4 regions of the Nocardioides maradonensis genome follow, and region 3 is predicted to be linked to each of the others. Evidence: predicted binding sites of a transcription regulator. Region 3 holds the regulator's gene; each other region holds the start of a gene.
The links. Region 3 encodes LexA, which represses DNA repair genes until DNA is damaged. Its sites were predicted from a motif close to TCGAACANNTGTTCGA; they were not measured.

Region 1 (7,463 bases), on a different contig from region 3:
TGCTGGCGACCTCCTTCCTGAGCCCGTTCCTCTACGTGCTCGCGATGGGCGTGCTGCTCGGCGGGTTCATCCACGCCGACCCCGCGCGGCTCGAGGGCGCCCACTCCTACCTGGCGTTCGTGGTGCCCGGCCTGATCGCGGCGCACGCCATGCAGCTCGCGGTCGGCGAGACGACGTACCCGGTGATGGGCATGATCAAATGGCGCCCGACGTACCGGGCGATGTTCGCGACGCCGCTGGAGGCGCGGCACGTCGTGGGGGCGCACCTCGCCACGGTCGCGCTGCACCTCGCCGCGGCCACCGGCATCTACTCGCTGGTGATGGCACCCTTCGGCGTCTACGCGACCTGGTGGGGCGCGGTGCTCGCCTGGCTCACCCAGGTCGCTGTCGGGATGGCCTTCGCCGTGTGGATCTACGGGATCTCCGCGCGGCTGCAGAACGAGGAGGGCTTCGGGCTGATCTTCCGGCTCGGCGTCTTCCCGCTCTTCCTCTTCTCCGGCGCCTTCTTCCCGGTCAGCAACCTCGGTCACGTCGGCGCTGCGATCGCCCGCTGCACCCCGCTGTGGCAGGGAGTGAACCTGTCCCGGATGCTCACCCTCGACCACGTCACCTGGTGGATCGCGGGCGTCAACGCGGCCGTGCTGGTCGCGCTCGTGGCCGCCGGCTGGCGCTGGGCGGTCTCCGGTCTCGAGCGGCGGATGATCACATGAGCGTCCTCTCGCCCGGCGCCGCCGCCCAGCCGCTCCGCCCGTTCGCCGCCCTCCGGCTGCTGGTCTACCGCAACTTCGTCGTCTACCGGCGCGCCTGGAAGCTGTTCCTGACCGGCTTCCTCGAGCCCTTCTTCTACCTGCTCTCGATCGGCATCGGCGTCGGAGCGCTCGTCGGCGGCTTCGTGTTCCAGGGCCACCACGTCTCCTACAGCGCCTTCGTGGCGCCGGCGATGCTTGCCACCTCCGCCTTCAACGGGGCGCTCATCGACTCGTCGTACAACGTCTTCTTCAAGCTGCGGTACGTCAAGCTCTACGACCAGATGCTCGCGACCCCGCTCACGCCCGCCGACGTCGCGCGCGGCGAGATCGCGTGGGGCCAGGTCCGCGGCGGTGTCTACGCCGCCGCCTTCCTGCTGGTCATGGTCGCCATGGGGCTCGTGCAGTCGTGGTGGGCCGTGCTGGCGCTGCCGGCCGCGCTGCTGATCGGGTTCGCCTGCAGCGCCGTGTGCATGGCGGCCACGACGTACATGCGCAGCTTCCAGGACTTCGACAAGATCACCCTGGTCCAGCTGCCCCTCTTCCTGTTCTCGGCCACGTTCTTCCCGGTCACGACCTACCACGGCGCGCTGCGCTGGGTCGTCGAGTGCACGCCGCTCTACCGGGGCGTGGTGCTCTGCCGTGAGCTCACCCTCGGAACCCCCGGCTGGGCCTCGCTGATCTCGGTGGTCTACCTGGTCGCCCTGGGCCTGGCCGGTCTCGCCGTCGTACGACGCCGCCTGGAGACCCTGCTCCTGACCTGATCTCCCCGGTGCTTGGCAGGAAACCGCGTGTCGCCCGGATCCTGCCGTCCGCGATCCTGGGTGCGTGACGATCGCACCTGACACCAAGGACTGGACCTGGGTCCTCGAGAAGGCCTGCCCGGAGTGCGGGTTCGACGCCTCCGCGGTGGGCGGTGCGGAGATCGCCGGCGCGATCCGCGCCAACGCGGCGTTCTGGGCGCAGGCACTGACCCGGGAGGGCGTGGAAGCACGGCCCGAGCCGGGCGTGTGGTCGCCGGTCGAGTACGCCTGCCACGTCCGCGACGTGCACCGCGTGTTCACCGAGCGGCTCGCGCTCATGCTGACCGAGGACGACCCGCTCTTCGCCAACTGGGACCAGGACGAGACCGCGCTCGCCGAGCGCTACGACCTGCAGACCGCTGCCGCCGTGGCGCCGGAGCTGGCAGCGGCCGCGGAGGCGGCCGCGAGCGCCTACGAGAGCGTGGCCGCGGACCAGTGGGACCGCCCGGGCCGGCGCAGCAACGGCAGCGTCTTCACCGTCACCACCCTCGGCCGCTACCAGCTGCACGACCTGGTCCACCACCGGTGGGACCTGAGGGGCTTGCCGGTGGTTGAGTAGCCGCCGCGAGGGACGAGCGGCGGCGTATCGAAACCACCCCACCTGCAACGATGGACTCGTGCGGCACACGGAGTTCTGGGAGCGGATGGACCACCACCTGGGTCCGTCGTACTCCCGCACCTGGGCGAGCACCGTGGTGATGGCCGCCCTCGACGGCCGCACCGCCGAGCAGGCCCTGGCCGACGGCTGGTCGACCAAGGAGGTCTGGCGCGCGGTCTGGGAGATGCTCGACCTTCCTGCCTCCGAACGCTGAACCCGCAGCGCGCCAGCGGCCTACGATCAGCCCATGCTGGTCGAGCGCGAGGCCCAGCTCGGGTTGCTGCGCTCTGCCCTCGGTGGCGACGAGGGCCGCTTGGTGCTGGTCGCGGCCGAGGCCGGCTCCGGCAAGACCTCGCTGCTCCGGGAGTGGACCGCAGAGGTGGCGGTCCTCGGCGACCGCCCGGTCCTGTGGGGCGGCTGCGACAGCCTCCGGACCGCCCGTCCGCTCGGGCCGGTCCTGGACTGGGGACGGGCCGCCGATCCTGACCTGGTCGAGCGGATCCGTGCGGGAGCGCCGCTGTCCGAGGTCCTCGAGCGCACCCTCGCGACCCTCGAGCGGCTGCGGCCGGTCGCCGTGGTCGAGGACGCGCACTGGGCCGACGACGCCACCGTCGACCTGCTGCTCTTCCTGGGCCGTCGGGTCGCGACGACCGGTGCCGTGCTCGCCGTGACCTACCGCAGCGACGAGGTACGGCGCGGGTCGCCCCTCGCCCTGGTCCTGGGCGACCTGGCGGGCGCGGCGCCGCTGCGGGTGGCCGTCCCTCCACTGAGCGTCCGCGGGGTCGCGGAGCTGGTCGCCGCGGAGGGCCACGGCGTGGCGGCGGAGTCCCTGCACCGGCGTACCGGCGGGAACGCGTTCTTCGTCACCGAGTGCCTGGCTGCGCCCGAGGCCCTGCCGGACACGGTCCGCGACGCGGTGCTGGTCCGGTTGCACCGGCTGAGCGGGCCGGCGATCAGCGCGGCCGAGACGGTCGCGGTGTTCCCGGGCTCCGTCGAGCGCACGGTGGCCGAGCAGCTGGGCGCCGATCCGGACGGCCTCGACCTGGCGGTCGACGACGGCCTGCTCGTCGAGGACGGTGGGCGGCTGGCCTTCCGGCACGAGCTGGCGCGGCTTGCTGTCGCCGACGCCCTGCACAGCGCGGACCGCCGCCGGCTGCACGCCGAGGCGTTGCGCCTGGTCGAGGCGATGGTGCCGGTCGACGAGGCGCTCGCGGTCCACCACGCCGTCGAGGCCGGGGACACGGTCGCCATGGTCCGGCACGCCCCGGCGGCGGCCGACCGCGCCGAGGTAGCCGGCGCCCGGCGCGAGGCGATCGCCCACCTGGAGCTGGCGCTCCGGGTCGGCAGCTCGCTTCCCGTCGCCGAGCGCTGCGCGCTCCTCGCGCGCGTCGGCGGTCTGCTCGACGAGGTCGGTGACCACGCCCGCTCCGTCGACGCGTACGACGAGGCACGCGCGCTGGCCCCGGACCGACGTACCGCCGCGCGGCTCCAGCTCCGCGCCTGGAACCCGCTCAGCATGGCCGGACGTCTGGGGGAGGCGTCGGCGCGGCTCGACGACGCCATCACGCTCCTGGACGGGGAGGAGTCGGCGCCCGAGCTCGCCCTCGCCTACGCCCAGCGGTGCTCGCTGCTCATGCTGAGCCGCCGGCTGCGTGCGGCGCGGGAGTGGGGTGACCGGGCGATGTCCCTCGCCGTCGACGCGGGCGACGCCCACACCCTCGCCTACGCGCAGATCCAGAGCGGGGTGGCCCTGTTCATGGCCGGCGACGCGGACGGCTTCGAGCGCGTCGAGGCCGGTATCGAGGGGGCGCGGTCGCTCGGCGCCGCCGGCCTCGTGGCGCACGGCCTGAGCCAGGTCGGCTGCGGCGGCGGCGAGATCCGGGAGTACGACGGCGCGATCCCCGCGCTGCACCGGTGCATCGAGTACGCCGACGCCCACCAGGTCCACGGCCGCGGCAGCTACGCCCGGGCGTGGCTCGGGCGCTGCCTCGTCGAGATCGGCCGCTGGGACGAGGCGACCGTGCTGCTGTCGGGCCTGCTCGCGGCACCGCGCACCACCGGCGTGACGAGGCTGACCGCCCTCGCCGCGCTCGGCCGGCTGCGCGCGCGGCGCGGCGACCCCGACCCGTGGTCGCCGCTCGACGAGGCGCTCGAGCTCGCGCGGCCGACCGGCCACCTGCAGCGGCTCTGGCCGGTCGCGGCGGCGCGCGCCGAGGCTGCCTGGCTCGCCGGGCGGGTGCAGGACGAGGTGCCGCTGGTGGTGGACGTGCTGGACCTGGCCCGCGGGCTCGACCAGCCCTGGGCGACGGGGGAGCTGACCTGGTGGGCGGTCCGCGCCGGCGTACCCACCGAGGTGACGGGGGAGCTCGCGGAGCCCTACGCGCTCTCCCTGGCCGGCCGTCCCGCCGACGCGGCACGTGCCTGGCGCGCGCTGGGGTGCCGGTACGACGCCGCCGACGCGCTCGCCTGCAGCTCTCTCGACGAGGACCAGCTCGAGGCGCTCGACCTGCTCCAGCGGGTCGGTGCCCGGCCGGCCGCGCAGCGACTGGTCGAGGCGCGGCGTGCGGCGGGCCGGCCCGTGCCCCGCGGCCCCAACGCGACGACCCGCGGCAACACGGCCGGGCTGACCGCCCGCGAGCTCGACGTGCTGGCGCTGGTGGCCGGCGGGCTGAGCAACCCCGAGATCGCCGAGCGCGCCCACCTGAGCGTGAAGACCGTCGGGCACCACGTGTCCCACATCCTGGCGAAGCTCGGGGTGGCCAACCGGACCGAGGCCGCGGCTGCCGCGACCCGGCTCGGCCTGGTCCCGGACCCGGGCCAGACATAGGGCATCTGCCCGATGTGAGGGGTGGCGGTGTGGTGCGAGCGTGGGTGCACGACGTACCACCCATCCCGCCATCCCAGGAGGAAGACATGCCCCGCTACCTGATCGAGCGCGAGCTGCCCGGAGCCGGCAAGCTCAGCGACGAGGAGATCCAGGCCATCTCGCAGAAGTCCAACGACGTGCTGTCCACCATGGCGGGCCGCGCCCACTGGGTGCAGAGCTACGTCACCGACGACGCCATCACCTGCGTGTACATCGCCGAGAGCCCCGAGGCGGTGCGCGAGCACGCCGCGGCCGGCGGCTTCCCGGTCACGAACATCCGGGAGGTCGGCCGGGTCATCGACCCGATGACCGGCGAGTGACGGGCCCGCGCCGGTCGTGGTGGGGACGGCCGGCGCGACACGCCGGTCCGCCTTGCCGTGCGTCGAACAGATGTTCGTCTAGTCTCATCCGTAACGACAGGGACCACTTCCTGTCCACAGGTACGACGTCGGACGAGCTCGTCCACAACCACGACCCGGCTGATCAGGCTGTGTCGGGACCTCGCTCTAGCGTCGCCGATGTACCTGGCCCACACCACGGATCAAGGAGATCTCCCATGGCTGGCGACGACCGCTTCAAGGCACTGGACACCGCACTGCTCAACATCGAGAAGGCCTACGGCAAGGGCTCGATCATGCGCCTGGGTGACGACACCCGCGCACCTCTCGACGTCATTCCGACCGGCGCCATCGCGCTCGACGTCGCCCTCGGCATCGGTGGCCTGCCGCGTGGCCGGGTCGTGGAGATCTACGGTCCGGAGTCCTCCGGAAAGACGACGGTCGCCCTGCACGCGGTGGCCAACGCCCAGCGCGCGGGCGGCATCGTGGCGTTCATCGACGCCGAGCACGCGCTCGACCCGGAGTACGCGAAGAACCTGGGCGTCGACACCGACGCCCTCCTGGTCAGCCAGCCCGACTCCGGTGAGCAGGCGCTCGAGATCGCGGACATGCTGATCCGCTCCGGCGCGCTCGACCTGATCGTCATCGACTCCGTGGCCGCGCTCGTGCCCCGCGCCGAGATCGAGGGCGAGATGGGCGACAGCCACGTCGGTCTGCAGGCCCGCCTGATGAGCCAGGCGCTGCGCAAGATGACCGGTGCGCTCAACCAGTCCAAGACGACCGCGATCTTCATCAACCAGCTGCGCGAGAAGATCGGCGTCATGTTCGGCTCGCCCGAGACCACGACCGGTGGTCGCGCGCTGAAGTTCTACTCCTCGGTCCGCCTCGACGTGCGCCGCATCGAGACCCTCAAGGACGGCACCGACATGGTCGGCAACCGCACCCGGGTCAAGGTCGTCAAGAACAAGGTGGCCCCGCCGTTCAAGCAGGCCGAGTTCGACATCATGTACGGCCAGGGCATTTCCCGCGAGGGCGGCCTGATCGACGTCGGCGTCGAGGCCGGCCTGGTCCGCAAGGCCGGTGCTTGGTACACCTACGAGGGCGACCAGCTCGGCCAGGGCAAGGAGAACGCCCGCAACTTCCTCAAGGACAACCCCGACCTGGCCAACGAGCTGGAGAAGAAGATCCTCGAGAAGCTCGGCGTCACGCCGACCGTCGAGGACGAGCTCTCCGACGAGCCGATCGGCGTAGATTCGTTCTAGGCGCGAGCGCGTCGCCGCTGCGGATCTGATGGCGCGAGCGTGTCGCCGCTGATGCTCGCTCGCCGTCCTTGCGGAGCTCGCCCCCTCCGGTCGCTCGTTCCTCGCTCCCTCCGGGACCGAGCTCCGCGCGCACGGCCTCGCTCGCGCGGCGCCGCGCTGCCGCGCACGCAGTTGGCCTTCGTAGGTCCCGCCTTGGTCTGGCGGCAAGACCTGCGTAGCGGCGGTACGACCTGAGGAGGTGGACCTGATGGCGGAGTTCGACACCCGGGGGCCTGAGGAGCTTCCTGAGGCCGATCACGAAGAGGTGGCCCGGAAGATCCTGCTCGACCAGCTGACCGGGCAGGCGCGGAGCCGGCACGAGCTGGCTGCGCGCCTGGCCAAGTGCAACGTGCCCGAGGAGATCGCGGTGCGCCTGCTCGACCGGTTCGAGGAGGTCGGGCTGATCGACGACGAGGCGTTCGCCCGGGCTTGGGTCGACTCGCGGCAGCGCACCCGCGGTCTGGCCCGCCCGGCGCTCGCCCAGGAGCTGCGGCGCAAGGGCATCGACGACGAGACGACGCGGACGGTGCTGGCCGAGGTCGACCGCGAGGACGAGGCCGACACCGCCCGCGCCCTGGTCCGCAAGAAGCTGCGCACCATGGGTGGTCTCGCGCCGGAGGTCGCCACGCGACGCCTGGTCGGGATGCTCGCCCGTAAGGGCTACGGCTCGGGCATGGCGTTCGCGATCGTCCGTGAGGAGCTCGGGGCAGAATGGCCCGGTGACGACTGACGCCGGTCCCGAGCGCGAGACCCTCACCTACGAGCTCTTCGGGACCGCGGTCCGCGACCTCGCCCAGCAGGTCGTGGACGA
Region 2 (7,463 bases), on a different contig from region 3:
ACCTAGCCTTCGGGCATGCCGCTCTCCCGCCGTTCCCTGTTGACGGCGGGAGGCGCCTTTTTGGGGGCAGGTACGGCGGCCACCGCGGTCGGCATCCAGACCGAGGTGCTCCCCGGCCGCTCGTGGGTCTACCAGCACCTCGGGATCAACGGTGCGACCGGCGCAGTGCCCGACGTGGAGATCGGGCCGGTGGTGAGCGGTTCGTTCGCCTCGGCCGCCCGCGGCGTCGACGTGGGCTGGTCGATCGCCCACCCGCCGCACATGGCCGACCGGCGGCTGCCCGTGGTCGTGGCGCTGCACGGCCGCGGCGAGAGCCACACCAACGGCATGTCGCGCGACCACGAGGCGCTTCCGTGGTTCCTCGCGGCGGGCGTCGCCGCCGGCGTACCTCCCTTCGCCATCGCCACCGTCGACGGCAGCGAGACGTACTGGCACGACCGCGCCTCGGGCGACCGGGCGGGCACGATGGTCGTCTCCGAGCTCCTGCCGCTGCTGGCGAAGCGCGGGCTCGACACCTCGCGGATCGGGTTCATCGGCTGGTCGATGGGCGGCTTCGGCGCCCTCCACTTCGCGATGCAGCTCGGCGCCGCCCGCGTGGCTGCGGCCTGCGCGCTCAGCCCGGCGATCTGGCCGTCGTACGACGTCACCACGCCCGGCTCCTTCGACGACGAGGCCGACTTCGACGCCAACACGCCCTTCGGCCGCCAGCCCCAGCTGGACGGCATCCCGGTCCGCATCGACTGCGGCGACAGCGACCCCTTCTACTCCAACGTCAAGGCCTACCGCGAGGGCTTCACGACCGCGCCGGCCGGCGGGTTCGCGCTGGGTGCCCACAACTCCAAGTACTGGCGGCGGGTCCTGCCCGCCCACATCGCCCTGCTGGGCGCCTCCCTCGCCTGAGCCCCCTCTCGGGCCGGTCGTTGGTTGAGTAGCCGCGAGCGCCAGCGAGCGGCATATCGAAACCAACGCCACGGTGGTCGAGGAGGTTGCGCAGCAACCATCACGAGACCCGGCGACATGCTCTCGGGGCCGGTCGGTGGTGGTCGCGCCGCTACCGACTATGGGTCACCCGACCCATAGCCCGTAGGCGCCCGACCCTCACGTCCTGCGGTGGAACCGGACGTCGCCCGAGGCCAGCTTGGTCATCGTGTACCGGGTGTCGTGCGCCCGATGATGGTGGTGCGAGCAGAGCAGCACGCCGTCGGCGAGGTCTGTTCTGCCGCCTTCGGACCACGGCTTCAGATGGTGCGCCTCAGTCCAGGCCGCTGGAATCGAGCAGCCCTCCGCGCGGCAGCGTTTGTCCCGCAGACACATGGCCTTGCGCTGATGGGGCGCATACCGGCGTCGACCGCGATCGAGTCGGGGACCAGGGCGGTGATCTTCGTGGTGCCGTCGCCACGACGTTGGAGCTTCACGCTGCACTTGTCGCGGACTGCTTGTTCCTCACGTTCGAGTGCTTTGCCGAGCTCGGCCTCGGCGATGTCGGGGGCGACGACTTCGAGGATCTTGGTTCCGAGGACCCGCAGGTCGCGGAGGGTCGTAGGTCTGGGCGAGCTTGAGGAGGTGCTTCTCGGCTCGGGTGCGGGTGAGGTCGTCGACCTCGTCCGAGAGCTTGTCGATCGCGCGGATGATCACCCGCGCCTGCGCCGGGTTCACCTGGCCGGTGCGCATCGCGGCCGCGGTCAACGGATGGGCGACGAGATCTCCGGCGAGGTGGAGGTCGGCGCGCGCGGCCTGGGCGGTCACCCGTGCGGCGTGGGCGTACCAGGTCCCGGCGTCGCGGGCGGCGTGCTCCTCGGCGACATCCGATGCGTTGGCGAGGAGCCGCAGCTCGAGCTCGGCGGTCTCGGCCTTGACCCGGGCGAGGGTCAGGAGGACTTCTTCCTTGTCGCGGGTGCGCAGGTAGTCGACGGGCATCTCCGCGACCGAGCTCAGGGCCTTCTCGAGGTCTCGTGCGCAGGCAAGGATCGGGTGGCAGAGCACCTGTTCCACGGTCATCGAGACTCCCGAGATAGAGCTTGATCAACTACCTCGATGATACCAAGAATCGAACAGATTATCGAGCGTTTTCACGAGTATCTTCGCAGGTCAGGGCATGTTTGGTGGCGGCCGCGAAGCGGCGGCGCGGGCGAAGCCCGTGCCGACTCCGCGCCGTACCAGCCGACCGGTAAGGACCCGCAGTCAAGGATCGCGAAGCGACCGCGTAGCGGCGCCGAAGGCGTCCTTGACGGCGGGGACCGGTCGGCTACGGTGCGGCCGCCACCGACCGACCCCGAAGGAAGCAAGGGTTGGTTTCGACACGCCGCTCGCTGGCGCTCGCTGCTACTCAACCAACGACCAGGCAGCTGGCGCTCGCGGCTACTCGACCAACGACAAGCTCACCCGGCACGAGTCCCCCTCCCCCACCCCGTTCGCCACCCGCACCGCCTTCTTCACGGGCAGCACGTAGGTCTTCTCCTCGGCGCTGGGGAAGACGGACGTGCGCCAGGTGACCGGCCCGATGGCGACCTCCACCCGCACGCTGCCGAAGCCCTTGCCGGGCGCAGCGACGTCGGAGATCTCGTCGGCGACGTCGAAGGGCAGGCTCACGAAGAACCAGCTCTCCTGCGCCTTCCAGCGCCACAGTTCGGCCTCGAACTCCCAGGTCACGCACCGATCATCCCGCGAGCAGCCGCAACGTGGCGCGTTCGAGTGCCTCCTGCCGCTCGTCGGGGCCGGCGAAGCGACGACGCACGGCTGCCCGGATCGTGCGGCCCTCCTCGTAGGCGTCGACCACCCGGGGATCGACGTACGCCGATCGGGCCAGTGCCGGTGTGTTGCCGAGGTAGTCGGCCACCTCCCGCATGGCGGCCGCGATCGCGCGCCGCGCGGCCACCTTGCCCGACGACGCGTCCGGCGCCTCGGCGAGCGCAGCCGCGGCGAGGACGGTGCCGTGCCACGTGCGGAAGTCCTTGGCGCTGGCCTCGGCACCGACCACCGACCGCAGGTAGTCGTTGACGTCGACCGGTGTGAGTGACTGCCAGGTCCGGCCGTCGCGCCAGGCAAGCAGCGCCGGGGTCGGCCGCCCGGCGCCGGCGCATCCTCTCGACCTCCTCCACCACCGCGGGGTCGTCGATCTCCACGTGGTGCTCCACCCCGGACTTCCCGGTGAGGTCGAACTCGAGCACCCCGCCGCGCCGTCGTACGTGCCGACGCTCGAGCGTCGTGAGGCCGAAGGAGCCATTCTCGGCGGCGTAGACGTCGCTCCCGATCCGGAAGCAGCCCAGGTCGAGCATCCCGCACGGCCACCGCGCACGCGGCAGCCGAATCCAAAGTCCCCGACCCGAGGTCCTCGCGCACCCGCTCCCGCAGCCGAGGCAGCCGCCGGCCGAAGCGCACGACGCGTTCGTGCTTCTCCGCGGACCGCTGCTCGACCCAGCGCGGGTGGTAGAGGTACTGGCGCCGACCCGCGTCGTCGACGCCGACGGCCTGCAGGTGGCCGTTGGGGTGCGGGCAGATCCAGACCTCGCGCCAGGCGGGCGGGATCACGAGCGACCGGCACCGCTCGGCGTCCTCGCCCGAGAGCCGCGAGCCCTCCTCGTCGAGGAACACGAACCCAGCGCCGCAGCGACGGCGGGTCCACCCCGGCTGCTGCGGCGACGTACGACGAAGACGACCCGGCACGCGACGCCAGTACCCAACCGAACGTGGCGCAACTTCGGGATGTACGCCGCCGCGCCCGCTGCGAGCCTCGAAGCACCCTCCCTCCCGACCCTCCCGGAGTCCCTCATGCGTGTGCGCCACCACCTCCCGCTCCTGCTCAGCCCCGTGCTCGCTCCCCTCCTCGCCCTCGCCGGTACGACGGTCACGGCGGCCTCCGCCTCCGCGACCACCGCCCTCGACGGCACCGTGCTCTACCACCTCGGCGACGACGTCTACGCCACCAACGGCACGAGCACCCGCCGGCTCACCACCGACGGCTCGACGCCGGCCGCCGACGGCACAGGCAGCACCGGCTACCTCTACCCCAGCGAGTCCGACGACGGCTCGGTCGTCGTGGTCGCGCGCAACCAGGACAAGGTCAACGCGAGCGACGGCCAGCACTACCTGCGCGGCTTCCTGTGGGTGCTCAACGCCTACGGCCACGTGGTCCGCAAGATCAACCCGCCGCAGTACGCCTACAACGGCGGCAGCCTCTGCGGCATGCCCGCCAACGCGCCCCAGGGCATCGCCAACGCCCACGTCTCCCCCGACGGCAGGCACATCGCCTACACGATCACCGCGCTGATCGAGGTGTACGGGTTCGGCGGCTGCTACGTCGACACCGCCTACCGCACGACCGTGGTGAACATCGACGGCAGCAACCCCGTGCCCGTCGACGACGGCAGCGGGACCGCGACCATGAACGAGTCGCTCGACGTCGGCCAGTGGGCGGGCAGCTCGACGCTGCTCGTCGACCGCGGCGACTTCGGCTCGGTCGAGGCCTACCGCGCCTCGCTGCCGAACCTGTCCGGCACGGCCTGGTTCGGTCCGTCCAGCTACATCGACACGGCCTACCTGCAGCCCGCGTACCGCAACGGGATCGTCACGACGATCGGGCTCTCCGAGTCCGCGTCCTCCAACGTGGTCCGCGTGTGGACGGCGAGCAGCGTGACCGGCACGCCGGCGTACCGCTGCGAGCACGCGAGCCCGGTCGACACCTCCGACGGCCTGTACGACCCGAGCCTGTCCCCCGACGGCTCGCACGCGACCTTCGAGGACACCGACAGCGGCGGCGGGATCAGCAAGGCCGGCCAGGGCGTGTACGTCCTCGACACCCAGACCTGCGCGGCGACGCTGCTCGTCGCCGGCGCCGACGACGCGTTCTGGAGCCCCGCACCCATCGACCCGCCCGCCGACACCACCCCGCCCTCGGTCACGGTGACCGCTCCGACCAACCCCGCGACGGTCGCCACCTCGACGGTCGTGCGCTGGCAGGGCAGCGACGCCGGGACCGGCGTGGCGTCGTACCAGCTGCAGGCGAGCACGGGTGGCGCCTGGGCGAACCTCGGGGCGGCCGCAGGACCGGGCACCACGTCGGCGACCGTCACCGGGCTCACTCCCGGCCGCACGACCTGCTTCCGGGTCGTGGCCACCGACGCCGCGTCCAACACCGCCACGTCCCCGACGCGCTGCACCGCGGTCCCGTTCGACGACCGCTCCCTCAGCGCGTCCCGCGGGTGGCGCAGGATCACCGGTGGCGGCTACTTCCTCGGTACGGCGACCAGCACGACCACCCGCGGAGCCACGCTCTCCCACGGCGCCGTCGCCGTCGACCGGGTCGGCGTCGTCGCCACCACCTGCCCCTCCTGCGGCACCCTCGGCGTGTACGTCGCAGGGCGGCTGGTCGGCCGCGTCAGCCTGGCCTCGAGCGGCACGCACAACCGCGTCGTCAAGCTCCTGCCCCGCTTCGCATCCCGCTCGGCGGCCGTCTCGGTCCGGGTGCTCAGCTCGGGCCGCCCGGTGGTCGTGGACGGCCTCGTGGCCGGTCAGGACTGATCTCCACCGAACCACCCACGCCACGGCACGGCGCGTGACATGATCGCGCCGTGCTGGTGGGACGGACCACCGAGCTGCACCGCCTCCACGAGGCGCTGTCCCGGGACCACCCCGTCGCAGTCGTCGGTGAGGCGGGCATCGGCAAGACGACGTTGCTGCGGGCCGCGGCCGAGAGGACCGGCCGCCCGGTCCGCGAGGGCGGCGCGCTCTCGACGCTGTCCTGGATGGAGTACCTGCCCCTCGAGCGGGCGCTCGGGAGCCCGCTCGTCGGCGGCGACCCGACCGCGGTGGCGCTCGACGTCGAGGCGACCGTCGGTGACGGCGTCCTGCTGCTCGACGACCTGCAGTGGGCCGCCGCCGCGACCGTCGAGGTGGTCGAGCTCCTGGCCGGTCGCGTGGCGATGCTCGCCGGTGTGCGGTCCGGGGACCCCGGCACGGATGGCGTGCTCGAGCGGCTCGCGGGAGCCGGCTTCGAGGTCGTCGAGCTGGGCGGCCTGACCCCGGACGACGCGGCCGCGGTGGCCCTCGACGTGCATCCCGACCTGGGCGCCGCCACGATCGCCCGGCTCACCGAGCGGACCGGTGGCAACCCGCTGCTGCTGCGCGAACTGGCTGCCACGGGCGAGGCCTCCCCGTCCCTGCGGCTCGCGATCGGAGCGCGGTTGCGGGCACTCGACGAGGTCGCCCGCGAGACGTTCGGGCTGCTGGCCCTCGCCGGGCGGCCGCTGCCCGCCGACGCCTTCGACCCGCTCGGCGCCAAGGCCCTGCTCGCCGCCGACCTCGCCGTCACGACGCCGGACGGCCAGCTCCAGGTACGGCACGCGCTGCTCGGCGAGGTCGCCGTCGACGAGCTCGCGGACGAGCGACGACGTGCCCTGCACTCCACGCTCGCGCGCCTCACCGACGACCCGGGCGACGCCGCGCGCCACCACAGGTGGGCCGGCGAGACCGCGTCGGCGTACGACGCCGCGGTGCGTGCCGCCGCGGAGGCAACCCGCCCCGGCGAGCGGGCCAGCCACCTCGCCGTGGCGGCGTCGTGCGCGAGCGGCCCCGACGCCCACGCCCTGCGGCTGCAGGCCGCCGCGGCGCTGGAGGAGGTCCACGACTGGCCGGCCCTGCAGGCGGTCCTGGCCGAGCTGGCGAGCGGACCGCCCGACGTACGCGCCCGGGCCGCGCTGCTGCGGGCCCGGGCCGCGTGGCGGGCCGGTGACGCCGACGGGCTGCGGACCGCGATCTCACAGGGCCTCGCCGAGGTCACCCCCGGCACCGAGGCCGAGCTCGAGCTGCGCATCGAGGCCTGCCGGATCCCGCTGTTCGTCGAGAGCGACGCGGAGGAGGCTCTGCGGCAGACCGCGGCGGCGCTGGTCGACGCACGCGCCGCTGGCGTCGACGTGCCCCGCGCGCTGTACCTGCACGGCACGGCCCTCTACATCGCCGAGCGCCCCGACGAGGGCGCCGCCGAGCTGGCCGAGGCGCTCGCCGCGGCCCGCGACGCGGGCGACGTCAGCGTCGAGCTGCCGGCCGCCAACAACCTGGTCGCGCTGCACGAGTCGATGGGCGACCCGGCGGTGGCCCGCGAGCTCGCGGCGGCGTACGTCGACCGCACGCGCACCCTCGGCCTCGGCGTGTGGGAGCGCAGCTTCCGGATCGCGCGCAGCAACCTGGACTTCCACGCCGGCGACTACCCGGCCGTGCTCGCCGCGGCCGACGAGCTGCTCGCCCTGCCGCTCGAGGAGCGCAGCCGTGACGCCCTCGTCGAGCAGCAGTGCCTGGCGCTGATCGACCTCGGCCGGATCGACGAGGCCCTGCGTCGCCTCGACGCCGCCCCGACCCGGCCGGGCGACCAGTGGTGGGAGCGCGGCGCGCGCTGGGTGCGCTGCCAGGCGGCGCTGTGGGGCGGCCGGCCCGCGCTCGCCCTGGAGCTCTCGGAGCAGATGCTGCAGGGA
Region 3 (7,463 bases):
AGACACCGCGCACTGTCGCAGCAACCGTCGCACAGTCCTTGCAGGAGCGGAGGTTGAGCGCTTCCCATGGAGCAGGCTTCCCCGTTCGCTCCATCGTGTCCATCGCGTGCACCCACCGCCGCAGGAACGCCTGCGGCGTCTCCACCGCGGGCGCTGTCGTGGTCGGGACGAGGGTCGGCGGGGCGCTGGAGAAGTGGGGCTGCGGGTCTCCCCCGCACCCGACCAGCAGCACCAGCAGGACAGCGAGGACGACGTGCTTCATGGACCCTCCCGAGGCGGATTGCCCTGAACGTACGCCGAACCCGACCCGCCCGACCAGCCTCACCACGCACCCTGTGGACAGCGCGAGGGGCCCGATCCGGATGCGGATCGGGCCCCTCGTCTTCCCCTACGTCCGCCGGGGTCGAGGCGACGGACGAGACTGCGTGCGCCTCAGGAGTTCGGGACGCGGATCTCCTGGCCGACGTAGACCATGCCGTCCTCGATCGGGTTGAGGTCCTCGAGGCGCTGCACCATGTCACCGGTCTGCGTGCCGGTCGCCGAGGCCGCCTCGCTCGCGATGTCCCAGAGCGTGTCGCCGGGCTGGACCGTCACCACGTGCACGTCGGGCGTGCCGGAGTGGCTGCCCGCGGCGGAGGCGGAGGCGACCACGAGGCCGACGGCGAGCACCGCCAGCAGGCTGAGCGCGAAGACGACGAGCCGGCCGCGGCGGGTGAGCCGCACCTGCGGGCGGGAGACGTACGCGGGGCTGAAGCTGATCGTGCTCATGGTGGCCTCCGGGGAAGTGGATGCTGGTCCGTGTCCGCTCACCCTGACCGAGGCCGCCGACACAACTTCTCGGCCTGGCTTCGATCAGACGTTCGATCGAACACATGGACGAGCATAGAACACGCATTCGACACAACCGCGGCATTTCGTCGCACGCGTGTTCGACGGCGTGTCGCGACACGCCGCATCGAACACCTGTTTGAGATCCACGGTGATCGGCGTTACGTTCGATCCATGACCAAGAAGGCTGTTCGCCCCGTGAGTGAGCTTCCCGACGGTCCGCCCGACGGCACGGGCCTCACCCCGCGCCAGCAGCGGATCCTGACCACGATCAAGAAGGCCATCGACAAGCGTGGCTACCCGCCGAGCATGCGCGAGATCGGCGAGGCCGTCGGCCTGACGAGCACCTCGAGCGTCGCCCACCAGCTCCGCCAGCTGGAGGCCAAGGGGTTCGTACGCCGCGACCCGCACCTCCCCCGCGCCATCGAGGTGTTCCTCCCCGAGACGCTGATGAAGCGCAAGCCGATCTCGAGCATGGCGGAGACGTCGTACGACGAGACCTCGATCAACGACGCCGCACCCGAGCCCAGCAACGTGCCGCTCGTCGGCCGCATCGCCGCCGGTGGCCCGATCCTCGCCGAGGAGCGGGTCGAGGACGTGTTCCCGCTGCCCCGCCAGCTCGTCGGCGACGGCCAGCTCTTCCTGCTGGAGGTCAGCGGTGAGTCGATGATCGACGCCGCCATCTGCAACGGCGACTACGTCGTCATCCGGCAGCAGGCCACCGCCGAGAACGGCGAGATCGTCGCCGCCATGATCGACGGCGAGGCCACGGTGAAGACCTTCCAGCGCAAGGACGGCAAGGTCTGGCTGCTGCCGCACAACCCGGCCTTCGACCCGATCGACGGCACCCACGCCACGATCCTGGGCAAGGTCACCGCGGTGCTCCGCAAGGTCTGACGAAGGCCCCAATCTTTACTCCGCGCCGGGTCCGGGCGGAGGTGTGCATCCCCTAGATTCAGCAGGTGATCCGCACCTCCGGCCGGGCGCGCGTCCTTTCCCTCGTCCTCGCCGCGACGCTCGCCGGCCTCGGTGCCACCGGCGTCGGCGAGTCGGCGCACGCCACGCCCATCGCCGCCGGCCACGCGCGGCCGAGGATGACCCACGCGCAGGCAACCGACGCCCTCTCCCGCGCCGACCTGCTGTTCCACGGCACCCGGGTCCCGTCGCGTCAGGCGCAGCAGCACGAGGACGCCACCATGCTGCTGCGCGACCTGCGGGCGGCGTACCCGACGCTCTCCCCCGCCGAGCGCCGGCAGGCCGACCGGATCCTCGCCCGGCCGGGCCCCTCCGACCACGACCCGGACTTCCCGGTCGTCTACACCGGCACCCAGCACGAGGAGTGCAGCGCCACCCTCCCGCTCTGCGTGCACTACGACCTGGCCTCCGGCGATCCGGGCGGCCACAACGACACCACCAACGGCGTCGACCCCGCGGACGCGGACACGAACACCACGCCCGACTACGTCGACTCGGTGCTCGCCACGATGGAGCACGTCTGGACGACGTACGCCGCGGCCGGCTACCGGATGCCGCTCGGCGACCTGTCGAGCCCCGACAACGGCGGCGACGCCAGGACCGACATCTACCTCGGCGAGCTCTCCCGGTACAGCCTCTACGGCTTCTGCACGAGCGACGACCCCGCCCTGAACACCGAGTTCGCCGGATCGGCGTACTGCGTGCTCGACAACAACTACGCCCATGCGGAGTACCCGTTCCACACGCCGCTGGAGAACCTCGAGGTGACCGCGGCGCACGAGTTCTTCCACGCGGTGCAGTTCAGCTACAACTTCTTCCAGGACCACTGGATCATGGAGGCCACCGCCACCTGGGCGGAGGACGAGCTCTACACCGACATCAACGACAACGTGCAGTACCTGGCGATGAGCCCGATCACCCGGCCCGATCTGCCCCTCGACTACGGCACGGAACGCAGGACCGTGACCGGCCTGCACTGGTACGGCACGTGGATCTTCTTCCGGTTCCTCACCGAGCGGCTGGTCACCGAGCAGAGCGGTGGTCTCCCGCTCCTGATGCTGCAGATCTGGCGCAAGCTCGACGCCAACACGGACGCCAACCCGAACGCCCCGGGTTACGTGTCGATCTACGGGTTGAAGAAGGCGCTCGCCTCGCACGGGATCAGCCTGACGACCGCGGTCAGCAGGTTCGACCTCGCGGCCCGCCACCCGACGGCATACTTCAGCGAGGCGCGGGCGAACCACTACCCGACCGCCCCGGTGGGGGCCTCGGCCCACGTGGGTCCCGGGTCCAAGGACGTCGTCACCCGCTTCACGCTCAAGCACCTCAGCTACCGCGTGCTGCGGCTCAGCCCGAAGCCCGGGATGAGCCGCGCCTGGCACCTCCGCGTGCACCTGGACCTGCCGCCCACGGGCCGCGGCGGGGCCGCGACGCTCTGGATCACGAGGAAGGACGGCGGCACGTCCTCGCGCCTGATCACGCTCTCCCCGAAGGGCGACGCGACGCTCAGCCTCCACTTCGGATCGGCCGAGGTCGCGAGCGTCGAGATCGAGGTCGTCAATGCCTCGGGACGGTTCACCAGCTGTTTCCCACCGACGCTCTCCACCGTCTTCTACAGCTGCTACGCGCCCCGCGGCCAGGACGACGGCACCCCGGACGTCGTGCGGGCCACGGCGTACCAGGCCTGAGACCGCGACTTCGGGCGGCCACCCGATGACCACGTATGGTCGTCGGGTACGTGTCGTGTCCGGTCACTCGAAAGTCGAAGGTTCCATGCGTCGCAGCAGCAGGACAGTTCTCGGGCTTCTCCTCGCCATCACGCTCGCCGGCTCGCTGGCCCTGGTCTCCCCAGGAGCACAGGCCGCACCGACCCAGAGCCACGCGACGGATCCCAGTCCACAGGCCCTGCTGCACCGCGCCGAGCACGCGCTGGACCGGGTGCAGAAGATCTTCACCGCGACCACCACGGCGGTCCGCGGCGACGCCACCATCGCGCTGCGCAACCTGGCCGAGACCAAGGCGGCGCTGCCGCCGAGCCAGCGTCGTGAGGCCGAGCGCTTCTTCGCCCGTCCGACCGCGAGCGGCTCGAGCTGCCCCGGCGACTACGCCTGCTACCGGTCGAGCGCGACCCGCTACGAGCTGTGCAACTCGCGCATCTGCGTGCACTACGTCAAGCAGGGTTCAGGTCCGCGGCGCGACAACACCAACGGCGTGGACCCCGAGGACAACGGCGCGTCGGGCCGCTGGCCGGGCAAGGCGCACAACGGCGTACCGGACATGGTGGAGTTCACTCTCAAGCAGCTGACCCACATCGACAGCGTCTACCGCAATGCCGGCTACCGCTCGACCCGCGGCGACGGTCACCTGGGCGGCGACTCGCGGCGCGACATCTACCTGGGCAACATCGGCTCCAAGGGCCTCTACGGCTACTGCACCTCCGACGACCCGAAGCTGGCGTTCGACGCCTCCGGGACGAACCACCCCGCCGTCTCGGCGTACTGCGTGCTCGACAACAACTACAGCCGCAGCGAGTTCCCGTACCACACGCCGCAGCAGAACATGGAGGTCACGGCGGCGCACGAGTACTTCCACGCCGTGCAGTTCGCCTACGACTTCGACGAGGACTCCTGGATGATGGAGGCCACGGCGACCTGGGCCGAGGACGAGCTCTACACGAAGATCAACGACAACCGGGGCTACCTGCCGTACGGCCCGATGGGCAAGCCGTCGGTCAGCCTGGACGCGTACTCCAACGCCAGCGGCAACAACGCCTACCTGCACCAGTACGGCACCTGGATCTTCTTCCGGTGGCTGACCGAGCGCTACCCCACCAAGCAGGGCATCCTGCCGACGCTGGTACGCCGGGTCTGGCAGCTGTCGGTCGGCAAGAGCGGCTACTCGGTCGCGGCGATCAAGAAGACGCTGCTCGAGCGCGGCACCAGCCTCGACAAGGAGCTCGGCCGGTTCGTGGTGGCCAACCGGCGGCCGGGCGCCTGGTACCACGAGGGCAACGCCTACATCGGGTCGAAGCTGGCGGGCTCCAGCACCCTCGCGCCCGGCAGCCTGCTGGGCGGCTCCAGCAAGCACTGGGCGCCGAGCCTCCCGCACCTCAGCGCCGCCACGTGGCGCTTCCTGCCGGGCGACGGGGCGACCCACCTCGCTCTCACCGTCGGCGGGAACACCGGCTCCGACGTCGAGGCGGCGATCGTGGTGCACACCAAGGACGGCAAGTACTCCCGTGACGTCGTCCCGGCCGGCCCCACGGCGCGCTCGGTGGCCTTCGACCCGGCGACCGTCGCGTGGGTCGAGGTGTCGCTGATCAACGCCGGCACCCGCTACACGTGCTGGAACCGGACCACCGGCTTCTGGATGTACACCTGCCAGGGCACCTCGCAGGACGACAACCCGGCGGCCACCCTGGACGCGGTCTCGAGCTAGCGCGCAGCGGCGGCGAGGCGGGCGAGCGCCTGCCTCGCCACCGTCGGGTCGGTCGTCGACCACATCGGCGGCAGGCTGGCCTTGAGGAACCCGCCGTACCGCGCCGTCGCCAGCCGTGGATCCAGTACGGCGACCACGCCGCGGTCGGTGTGGGTGCGGATCAACCGACCCGCGCCCTGGGCCAGCAGCAGTGCCGAGTGCGTCGCGGCGACCTGCATGAAGCCGTTGCCACCCGCCTTGTCGGCGGCCTTCTGCCGCGCGCTCATCAGCGGGTCGTCGGGCCTCGGGAACGGGATCCGGTCGATGATCACCAGCTGGCAGGTGTCTCCGGGGACGTCGAGGCCCTGCCACAGCCCGAGGGTGCCGAACAGGCAGGTGTGCGGGTCCTCGACGAACTGCCGGGCCAGCTCGGGCAGCTGCGCGTCGCCCTGCGCCAGCGTGGTCAGGTGCGGCAGCTTGGTGCGGACGTGCTCGGCGGCGGCCTCGGCGGCCCGCCGGCTCGAGAACAGGCCGAGGGTGCGGCCGTCGGCCTTGTCGATCAGGTCCACGATCTCGTCGAGCTGGGAGGCTCCGAGCCCGTCCCGGCCGGGCGGCGGCAGGTGCTTGGCGACGTACAGGATGCCCTGCTTGGGGTAGTCGAAGGGGCTGCCGACGTCGAGGCCGACCCACGGTTCGACGCCTTCCTTGCGAGCGGCGGGGGCGGCGGAGGCCTCCACCCGCTCGGACGGTTTGAGGCCCACCGACGTGGCGATGGTGGTGAAGTCGCCGCCGAGCATCAGCGTGGCCGAGGTGAGGATCGCGGTCTTCTCGGCGAGCAGCTTGTCGCGCAGCTGGCCCCACACCTGCAGGGGCGCGATGCAGAGCCGGGGCGGGATCCGGTCGGTGCCCTCGGCGAGCCACAGCACGTCTGCCTCGGACGCGGCGGCCATGCGCTCGGTGATGCCGAAGACATCCTGCACGCCGGCCTTCGCCTGGGCCAGCCCGGCGTCGGGATCGCTGCCCGCCTCGGCACGCGGGAAGGCCGAGATGCAGGCGCGCGCGGCGTCGCGGACCAGCGCCAGCGCATCGGCGAGCTCCTCGGGCAGGGTCTCGATACGGCCCGCGTCGGTCTCGCCCAGGGCCGCGCGCAGCGTGTCGGCGGCGTCGGACAGGTCGTGGGCGGCCTCGCCCTCGACGTGCTTGACGGCGCGCTTCGCGGCCCGGTCCACCTCGGCCGCCCACAGCTCCGCGGTGGACGCCTGGGTCACCCGGGCGACGAGCTCGTGCGCCTCGTCGACGATGACGGCGTCGTACTCCGGGAGCATGGGGATGCCCTCGATGGCGTCGATCGCGAGCAACGAGTGGTTGGTGACGACGAGGTGCGACTTCTGCGCCTTCTCCTTCGCACGCTCCGCGAAGCACTCCTCGCCGAACGGGCAGCGGGTCGCGCCGAGGCACTCACGGGCGGACACGCTGACCTGGCGCCACTCCTTGTCGGTGTGGCGCGGGGCGTTGTCGCGCTCGCCGCTGGCCCCGGACTCGGACTCGCCCTCGGCCCACTCACGGAGCTCCATGACCTTCTTGCCCAGGGCGCCCAGCGCGGCCTCGGCCTGGATCAGCTCGCCCTGGTCGTCGGGTGCGCCCTCGCGGACGCGGTGCAGGCAGGCGTAGTTGGACCGGCCCTTGAGCACCGCGAAGCTGGCGTCGACCCCGGGCATCGTGCCGACCGCCTCGACCAGCCGGGGCAGGTCACGCTCGACGAGCTGGTGCTGCAGCGCGAGCGTCGCGGTGGCCACGACCACCCGGTCGTCGTGGAGCAGGCTGGGCACCAGGTAGCCCAGCGACTTTCCGGTGCCGGTGCCGGCCTGGACGAGGAGGTGCTGGTGGCCCTTCAGCGCCGTGCCGACCGCCTCCGCCATCGCCGCCTGGCCCTCGCGCGGCTGACCGCCGAGCGCCTCCACCGCGGCCGCGAGCACCGAACGGACGGGACTCTCGGGATCAGGCACCCGAGAACAATAGGTGACGGGTCCGACGGTTCGGCGGGGGCTCGTCTCAGACGGCGTACGCCGCCAACTCGCCCGCGAGCGCCTCCGACGCGAGCCCGGTGACCCGGGTGCCGTCGGCGGTGTGCTCGAGGGTCTCGATCTCGCCGTCGCGGTGGATGCGGTCGATCAGGTCGCCGCGCGCGTAGGGCACCAGCGCCTCGAACGCGACCCCGGGCCGGGGCAGGTCCGCCTCGACAG
Region 4 (7,463 bases), on a different contig from region 3:
ACCACCAGCCGTGCTCCTCGGCGACGTCCGCGAGGCCGGCGAGGTCGTCGACGACGCCGAGGTTCGTGGTGCCGGCGGTGCCGACGATCGCGAAGACGGCGTCCCGCTGCGCCTGCGTCGCACCCGCCAGCCAGGCGCGTACGACGTCCCCCGTCAGCCGGCCGCGGCGGTCCCCCGGCAGCAGCACGACGTCGACGTCCATCACCGACTCCAGTGCGTGCTTCACCGACGAGTGCGTCTCGTCGGTCAGCAGCACCGCCCACCGTGGCGGGCGGGAGCCGCGCCGGTGCTGGGCGGCCGCGCGGGCGGCGACGAGCGCGGAGAGGTTGCCGATCGTGCCGCCCTGCACGAAGACTCCCCCGGCCTCGGCCGGCAGCCCGGCCAGGTCCGCGACCCAGCGCAGCGCCTGGTTCTCCGCGAAGACGGTGCCCGAGCCCTCGAGCCAGGAGCCGGCGTACACCGAGGATGCGCCTACGAGCATGTCGAACGCAGCCGCGGCCTTGCTGGGTGCGCCGGGGATGAAGGACAGGTAGCGCGGGTGGTCCACCGACAGGCAGGCCGGGCCGAGCGTCTCCTCCCACAGCCGAGCGGCCTCGCCACCCATGCCCGCGGGAGTGATCGTCTGACCGACCTCGCTCAGCAGGTCCTCCGGCGTCCGCGTCGTGTCCAACGGGGCAGCCATCTCCAACCGCTCCTGCGACATGCGCAGCAGCTCCCGGACCAGCGCGGCCACCGCATCGTCGTACACGTGCACGTGGCGACTCTAGGACGCCGCGGGTGACGTGGGCGGGAGCACAAGCACCGGAAACCGTCTCGGATCCGAGACGCGCCATTTCATGGTCCCTTCACGGCCTGGTTCGTACGGTCGGGGCATGTTCGACCTGACCGTGCTGTGGGGACCCACCCAGGAGGGCTGGTTCGGCGACGTCAACCGGTTCGCGATCCACACCGCCTGGTTGCACACGCCCGCCCGCCTCTTCGCGCAGTACGGCGTCGCCGTTTTCGCCGTGCTGCTGCTGGTGTCCTGGCTGCTGGCGCGGCGGACCGGCGACGCGCGACGCGTGGCGGCCGCGCTGTGGGCACCGTTCGGCGTCCTCGTCGCGGTGGGGCTCAACCAGCCGATCTCGAACGGGGTCGCGGAGGCGCGGCCGTACACGGTCTTCCCCCACGCCCTCACGCTCGTGGCTCGCTCCACCGACTTCTCCTTCCCCAGCGACCACTCGGTGATGGCAGGCGCCGCCGCCGTCGGCGTGCTGCTCGCGAACCGCCGGCTCGGCCTCGTCACCGCCGCCCTCGCGGTCCTGATGGCCGCCACCCGCGTGTACGTCGGCGCCCACTGGCCGCTCGACGTCGTCGCCGGACTGGCCATCGGTGCGGGCTTCGCCCTGGTCGTGTACGCCGTGGTGCGGCAGCTCCTGGTGCGGATCGTGACGCGGCTCGGGGAGAGCCCGCTGCGGGTGCTGGTCCGCTGAGCGTTCTCGCGGGTCGCTGCGGTCGACGAGGAGGTTGCGCGGCAACCGCCACGCGACCACCGCCATTGCTTCCTTCGGGGCTGGTCGGTGCCCTGACCTGCGAAAATGCTTGTGAATAACCTCGCTCATCTGTTCGATCAGCGGTATCATCGGAGGTAGTTGACCAGCCTCATCTCGGGAGCTTGCGATGACCGTGGACCAGGTGCTCTGCCACCCGATCCTCGGCTGCGCCCGCGACCTCGAGAAGGCCCTGCAATCGGTCGCGGAGATGCCCGCCGAGTACCTGCGGACCCGGGACAAGGAGGCCGCGCTCCTGACCCTGGCACGGGTCAAGGCAGAGGCCGCCGAGCTCGAGCTGCGGATCCTCGCGGCCGCCTCGGACGTGGCCGAGGAACATGCCGCCCGTGATGCCGGCACCTGGTACGCCCACGCCACCCACGTGACCGCCACCGTGGCCCGCGCCGAGCTGCGGTTCGCCGAAGCGCTCCAAGCCCACCCGCTCACCGCGGTCGCGATGCGCGCCGGTGAGGTCAACCCCGCCCAGGCCCGGGTCATCATCCGGTCGATCGACAAGCTCTCCGACGACGTCGACGAGCTCACCAAGGCACGGGCTGAGAAGCACCTCATCCAGCTCGCGGGCACCTACGACGCGAAGGACCTGGAGGTCCTCGGCACGAAGATCCTCGAGGTCGTCGCCCCCGACCAGGCCGAGGCTGAGCTCGGCAAAGCCCTGGAGCGTGAGGAGCAAGCGGCCCGCGACAAGTGCTCCGTGAAGCTTTCGCGTCGAGGTGACGGGACCACCAAGATCACCGCCCTCCTCCCCGACTCCATCGCGGAACGTCTGACGGCCTATCTCGATGCCGAGGACTCACCGAGGGTCGTGAAGAGCAGGAGCCGTGGTGAGGCGTTCTGCCGGCTCCTGGAGAACCTCGACCCGAACCGGCTGCCCGACCACGGTGGCGACGCCACCACCGTCATCGTCACTACCACGCTCGATGCCCTGAAGAGCGACCTCGGATCGGCGATGCTCGGCTCCACCGTGATCAGCGCGTCCGAGGCCCGCCGGCTGGCGTGCACCGCGAAGATCATCCCGGCCGTGCTCGGCGGCAGGAGCGAGGTCCTGGACCTCGGCCGGGCCCAACGCTTCTACACACCACCGCAACGCAAAGCCATGCGGCTACGGGACAAGCGGTGTCGCGCCGAGGGCTGCACCATCCCGGCCGCGTGGACGGAAGCACACCACCTGAAGCCCTGGTCCCACGGAGGCAGGACCGACTTCGCCGACGGAGTCCTCCTCTGCTCCCACCATCACCACCGAGCCCACGACACCCGGTACACCATGACCAAGCTCGCGACGGGCGATTTCCGATTCCACCGCCGGACGTAGACCAGCGACGATCGCGAGTTACACGTGCCTGGCCTCTATGGGTCAGGTGACCCATGGGGTCGAGCGCCCCGAGACGCACCGCTCTTTCCGTGGCGGCCGCGGAGCGGCGGCGCGGGCGAAGCCCGTGCCGACTCCGCGCCGACCAGCCGACCGGTAAGGACCCGCGGTCAAGGCCGGCCGAAGGCCGCCGCGCAGCGGGGCGAGCGCAGCGAGCAGCCTTGACAGCGGGGACCGGTCGGCTACGGTGCGGCCGCCCCAGACCAGCCCCGTGGGAAGCAACAGGCGTGGTCTCGTGACGGCCGTGGCCGGCCTCCTCGACCACCGCTCGACATCCGTTTCTCGAACCCGCGCTCGGGTACCGCGCATCGGTGCGGGCTTCGCCCTGGCGGCGTACGCCGTGGTGCGGCCGCTCCTGGTGCGGATCGTGACGCGGCTCGGGGAGAGCCCGCTGCGGGTGCTGGTCCGCTGAGCACGGAACGCACCCGAGCGCCCGGTAGCGGCTGCCCCCAGCCCGCCGCCACCGGGACGATTCAGTCTGGCCCCTGCGGGCCGGTGGCCGCTACGCCTTGGTGAGAACCTGGCTGATCCTGGTCTGCGCCGAGAGGTTGCCGACCTTGTCGTAGGAGCGCGCCTGGACGAGCAGCGTGCCCTTCCGGAGCCCCGCGATCCTCGGCGCCTGCCACTTCCCCGCCGCGACATCAGGGAACGCGGGCCAGACGTCGGTGGTCGTGAGCGTCTTCTGCAGGTTGGCGTAGCCCTTCGACCACCTGCGGGTCGAGTAGTCGTAGCCGTACCAGATCCCCGCGCGTCGCTCGAGCACGATCACGATGGCCGTCCTGGCGCCGCTGCCGGTGTCGAAGGCGGTGCCGTGCACGACGGGCCACGCACGCACGTGGGAGCGCTGGGCGGGCGACGGCCACGCGATGTGGATGGTCGGCTTCGACGAGTCCATGGTGACCGTGATCGTGGGCAGGTCGATGATCGCCGGGTTGCCCGCCTCGTCCGTCAGTCGCACGGTGGGGTGGTACGTGCCCGCTGCGATGTAGTCCAGCTGGTGGGTGATGTCCGGGCCCCACGCGACGTAGCCGGAGCCGTCCCCCGGGTCGATCTCCTGGGTGATGTTCGCAGGAGACGAGGTGTCGTCGCTGACGCCCATCCTGGTCACCGTGACCGCGACGGCGTTGACCACGCCGCCGACGTAGTCCTGGGTGTGGTCGACCGAGAAGACACCGGTCGGCGGAGTGGTGTCGGCGGCGAGTGCCGGCGAGGCGATGCCGAGAGCGAGAGCGGCCGCGGCGGCCGTGGTGAGGGCGCGACGAAAGACGGACATGACGACTCCAAGAGGGCGCGTTCGAGTGGTGAGTTCCCGAGCAGAGGCCGGCTGGTCACGGGGAGTCCGCCGACGCCGGGCGCCGAGTCGATCCGTGGTCCGAGGCTACGACCAAGACGCCCGCAGCGCAGACGAACGCCGTTATCAGAGCGCGCCGGCCTAGACAAGTCCACGATTTCAACGAACGACCGGGGAGCGGCGGTCGTTGGTTGAGTAGCCCGAGCCGCCAGACGAGGGCGTATCGAAACCAACGGCTCTGCCGCTGTCGCTGGTCTCGATACGCCTCCTCGGCTAACGCCTCGTCGGCTGCTCAACCAACGACAGAGCGCCGTTTCTCGAACCCGCGCTCGGGTACCGCGCTCCCGTGAGGCGATTTCCCGTACTGCTGGCGGCGCTGGTGGCGGGGTTGCTCCTCACCGCGTGCGAGCCGAAGAGCCCGGACCGCGCCGAGTGGCGCGACGACGCGTACTACGCGGTGTCCGACACCTCGTCCGCGGTGGCGACAGCGACCCTGGTCGTCCGTCAATTGACGTTGGGCAAGATCCAGCAGAGCTATGCGCAGGTGGTGCTCGTCGCCGCCGAGGACGCGGCGGGCACGCAGTCCAGCTCGTTCGGGGCGCTGCAGCCGGCGCCCGTGGACACCGCCCGTTACCACCAGGTCACCTCGGCGCTGTCCGACGCCGGTGACGTGCTGGCCGACGTGCGGATCGCGGTGGTGCGGCAGGAGTCGTCGACGTACGCCTCGCTCCTGAAGCGGCTCGACCAGCAGACCCAGGCGCTCGACAAGGTCGTGAAGGACCTCGGCGGACTGCGGGGCAAGCCGTGAAGAAGTACCTGCAGATCGGGCTCGGCATCCTCACCGCGATCGGCGGCTTCGTCGACATCGGGGACCTCGTCACCAACGCCCAGGTGGGTGCGAGGTTCGGGCTCTCCCTGGTCTGGGCGACCCTGCTCGGCACCGTCGGCATCTGCGTCTTCGCCGAGATGTCCGGCCGCGTCGCCGCCATCAGCGGCCGCGCGACCTTCGACCTCGTGCGCGAGCGGCTCGGCCCGCGCTTCGGGCTGCTCAACCTGGTCGCCTCGATACTCGTCACCTTCCTGACGTTCATCGCCGAGATCGGCGGCGTCGCGCTGGCGCTCGAGCTCGTCGCCTCCGTGCAGGAGGTGCTGATCGTCCCGTTCATCGCGCTGATCATCTGGCTGGTGCTGTGGCGGGCGAAGTTCAACGTGATCGAGAACGTCTTCGGCCTGCTGGGGCTGGCGCTCGTCGTCTTCGCGGTCGCGCTCTGGCAGCTCGGCCCCGACTGGGGCAACCTCGCCCACCAGGCGGCGACCTTCGGGAAGCCGCACGACGAGCTGTGGTCGACGTACGCCTACTACGCGGTGGCGCTGTTCGGGGCCGCGATGACGCCGTACGAGGTCTTCTTCTTCTCCAGCGGCGGCGTCGAGGACACGTGGACCGACCAGGACATCGGGGTGATGCGCTCCAACGTGCTCATCGGTTTCCCGCTCGGCGCCCTGCTGTCCGTGTCGATCGCCGGCAGCGCGTGGCTGGTCCTCGGTCCCCTCGGCGTCAGCGTCGACGCGCTCGGCCAGGTCGGGCTCCCCATCGCGGCCGCCCTCGGCAAGATCGGCCTCGCGATCGCGCTGCTCGGCTTCTTCGCCGCCACCTTCGGCGCGGCCTGCGAGACCGGTCTCAGCGTCGGCTACAGCATCGCGCAGTACATCGGCGCCCAGTGGGGCAAGTTCGTCCGGCCGGCCGAGGCGATGTTCTTCCACGTCGTCATCGCGCTCTCGACCCTCGTGGCCGCGGGAGTGCTGATCACCGGCGTCGACCCGGTCATGGTGACCGAGCTGTCCGTGGTGTTCTCCGCGGTCGCGCTGCCGCTCACCTACCTGCCCATCCTCATCGTCGCCAACGACCCGGACTACATGGGCGAGCACACCAACGGCCGGTTCGCGAACACGCTCGGCGTGATCACGCTGGTCTTCGTGCTCGCTGCCGCCCTCGCCGCGATCCCGCTGCTGATCTGGACGGGGATGGGCCGATGACGACCACGCCGAACCGGCTGGAGGACACCTTCGACGCGGTCCTCCACCTCCTCGACCGCCAGATCCTCGACTCCGAGGGCCGGATGGCCGGCAACGTCGACGACGTCGAGCTGGCCGACATGGGCGCCGGCATCGAGATCACCGGCCTGATGACCGGGATCAGTGCGTACCTGCACCGGATCGGCGGCCGCGTGGGCGCGCGCCTGGTGCGGGGGTACGGCGAGCTGCTGCCCGCCGAGCCGCACAGCAACCAGCCCTGGCGGATCCCCCTGGACAAGGTCGACCGCGTCGAGAGCGCGGTCCACCTCGGCGTACGCCGCGAGGGGTTGCTCGAGCGCGGACCGGAGCGACTGCGGCTCGGCGACCTAACCGGCATGCGCGTGGCGGGCGGCAGGAGCCGCGTCATCGACGCTCGCTTCGAGCCCGTCGACGGCCGGCTGCTGCTCCGCGCGCTCGTCGTCGGGCGGGGCGGCCCGGGCTCGTACCTCGGCTACGAGCGCAAGGACGAGCACGGCCCGTGGGTGCTGGCCAAGCTCGTCCGCTGGTGGCACCGCCACACCTACGTGCTCGACATCGACAGCGTCAGCATCGACTGGGACACCGGCCAGGTGACCCCACGACAGGAGGCCCGATGAAGCTCCCCCGACCCCGCGGCGCACTCAGCGAGAGCCTCGTCTCCCTGCTGGGGACCGGCTCCGGCCGAGCGACGCCGCCGCCGGACCTGGCCGAGAGCGAGGACGACCGGCACCTCGCGCTGTGGATGCTGCACGAGCTGCACTACCGAGGGTTCGACGAGGTCGACCCGCGGCTGGAGTGGGACCCCGAGCTGCTGCGCCTGCGTGGCGCCCTCGAGGACGGGCTCGAGCGGTGGCTGCGGGACCTGACCGCCAAGGAGACCCTCGCGGCGACCGAGGAGACCGACGACCTGGTCGGGCAGCTCGAGCACCTCACCCGCGACCAGCCGGGCGAGCTGGCGGCGTACCTCCAGCGCGAGGCGGACGTGGAGCAGTACCGCGAGTTCCTCGTCCAGCGCAGCCTCTACACGCTGAAGGAGTCCGACCCGCACGCCTGGGCGCTCCCCCGGCTGGCCGGGCCGGCCAAGACCGCGCTCGCCGAGCTGCTGCACGACGAGTACGGCGCCGGCGTACCGTCGCGGCTGCACCAGACGCTGTACGCCGACGCCCTCACCGGCGCGGGCCTCGACCCGACGTACGGCGCCTAC

Region 1: a site for LexA is predicted at 5,396-5,411, ahead of recA (recombinase RecA). Genes of this name have one in related genera too.
Region 2: a site for LexA is predicted at 2,048-2,063, ahead of ACYVAQ_RS12850 (DUF222 domain-containing protein). Genes of this name have one in related genera too.
Region 4: a site for LexA is predicted at 1,594-1,609, ahead of ACYVAQ_RS08600 (HNH endonuclease signature motif containing protein). Genes of this name have one in related genera too.

The regions. Positions count from the first base shown of each region.
Region 1 covers NZ_BAAHAZ010000011.1:98,009-105,471, reverse strand. The annotation lists gene ACYVAQ_RS14570 (ABC transporter permease) at 1-710, shown strand, start outside; gene ACYVAQ_RS14565 (ABC transporter permease) at 707-1,510, shown strand; gene ACYVAQ_RS14560 (DinB family protein) at 1,575-2,108, shown strand; gene ACYVAQ_RS14555 (DUF3046 domain-containing protein) at 2,167-2,361, shown strand; gene ACYVAQ_RS14550 (ATP-binding protein) at 2,395-4,974, shown strand; gene ACYVAQ_RS14545 (DUF4242 domain-containing protein) at 5,061-5,333, shown strand; gene recA (recombinase RecA) at 5,570-6,613, shown strand; gene ACYVAQ_RS14535 (regulatory protein RecX) at 6,861-7,382, shown strand; gene ACYVAQ_RS14530 (phosphoribosyltransferase) at 7,372-7,463, shown strand, end outside.
Region 2 covers NZ_BAAHAZ010000009.1:160,820-168,282, forward strand. The annotation lists gene serC (phosphoserine transaminase) at 1-1, shown strand, start outside; gene ACYVAQ_RS12840 (alpha/beta hydrolase) at 16-900, shown strand; gene ACYVAQ_RS12845 (HNH endonuclease signature motif containing protein) at 1,099-1,314, opposite strand; gene ACYVAQ_RS12850 (DUF222 domain-containing protein) at 1,444-1,998, opposite strand; gene ACYVAQ_RS12855 (DUF1905 domain-containing protein) at 2,359-2,649, opposite strand; gene ACYVAQ_RS12860 (hypothetical protein) at 2,657-2,977, opposite strand; partial or broken gene ACYVAQ_RS12865 (DNA topoisomerase IB) at 3,150-3,275, opposite strand; partial or broken gene ACYVAQ_RS12870 (hypothetical protein) at 3,514-3,786, opposite strand; gene ACYVAQ_RS12875 (fibronectin type III domain-containing protein) at 3,769-5,517, shown strand; gene ACYVAQ_RS12880 (helix-turn-helix transcriptional regulator) at 5,568-7,463, shown strand, end outside.
Region 3 covers NZ_BAAHAZ010000010.1:187,523-194,985, reverse strand. The annotation lists gene ACYVAQ_RS14045 (LysM peptidoglycan-binding domain-containing protein) at 433-768, opposite strand; gene lexA (transcriptional repressor LexA) at 1,003-1,725, shown strand; gene ACYVAQ_RS14035 (MXAN_6640 family putative metalloprotease) at 1,791-3,491, shown strand; gene ACYVAQ_RS14030 (MXAN_6640 family putative metalloprotease) at 3,577-5,241, shown strand; gene ACYVAQ_RS14025 (ATP-dependent DNA helicase) at 5,238-7,226, opposite strand; gene hflX (GTPase HflX) at 7,273-7,463, opposite strand, start outside.
Region 4 covers NZ_BAAHAZ010000006.1:98,464-105,926, reverse strand. The annotation lists gene ACYVAQ_RS08610 (pyridoxal phosphate-dependent decarboxylase family protein) at 1-754, opposite strand, end outside; gene ACYVAQ_RS08605 (phosphatase PAP2 family protein) at 873-1,472, shown strand; gene ACYVAQ_RS08600 (HNH endonuclease signature motif containing protein) at 1,660-2,859, shown strand; gene ACYVAQ_RS08595 (hypothetical protein) at 3,152-3,328, shown strand; gene ACYVAQ_RS08590 (hypothetical protein) at 3,419-4,189, opposite strand; gene ACYVAQ_RS08585 (hypothetical protein) at 4,554-5,015, shown strand; gene ACYVAQ_RS08580 (NRAMP family divalent metal transporter) at 5,012-6,241, shown strand; gene ACYVAQ_RS08575 (hypothetical protein) at 6,238-6,876, shown strand; gene ACYVAQ_RS08570 (iron-containing redox enzyme family protein) at 6,873-7,463, shown strand, end outside.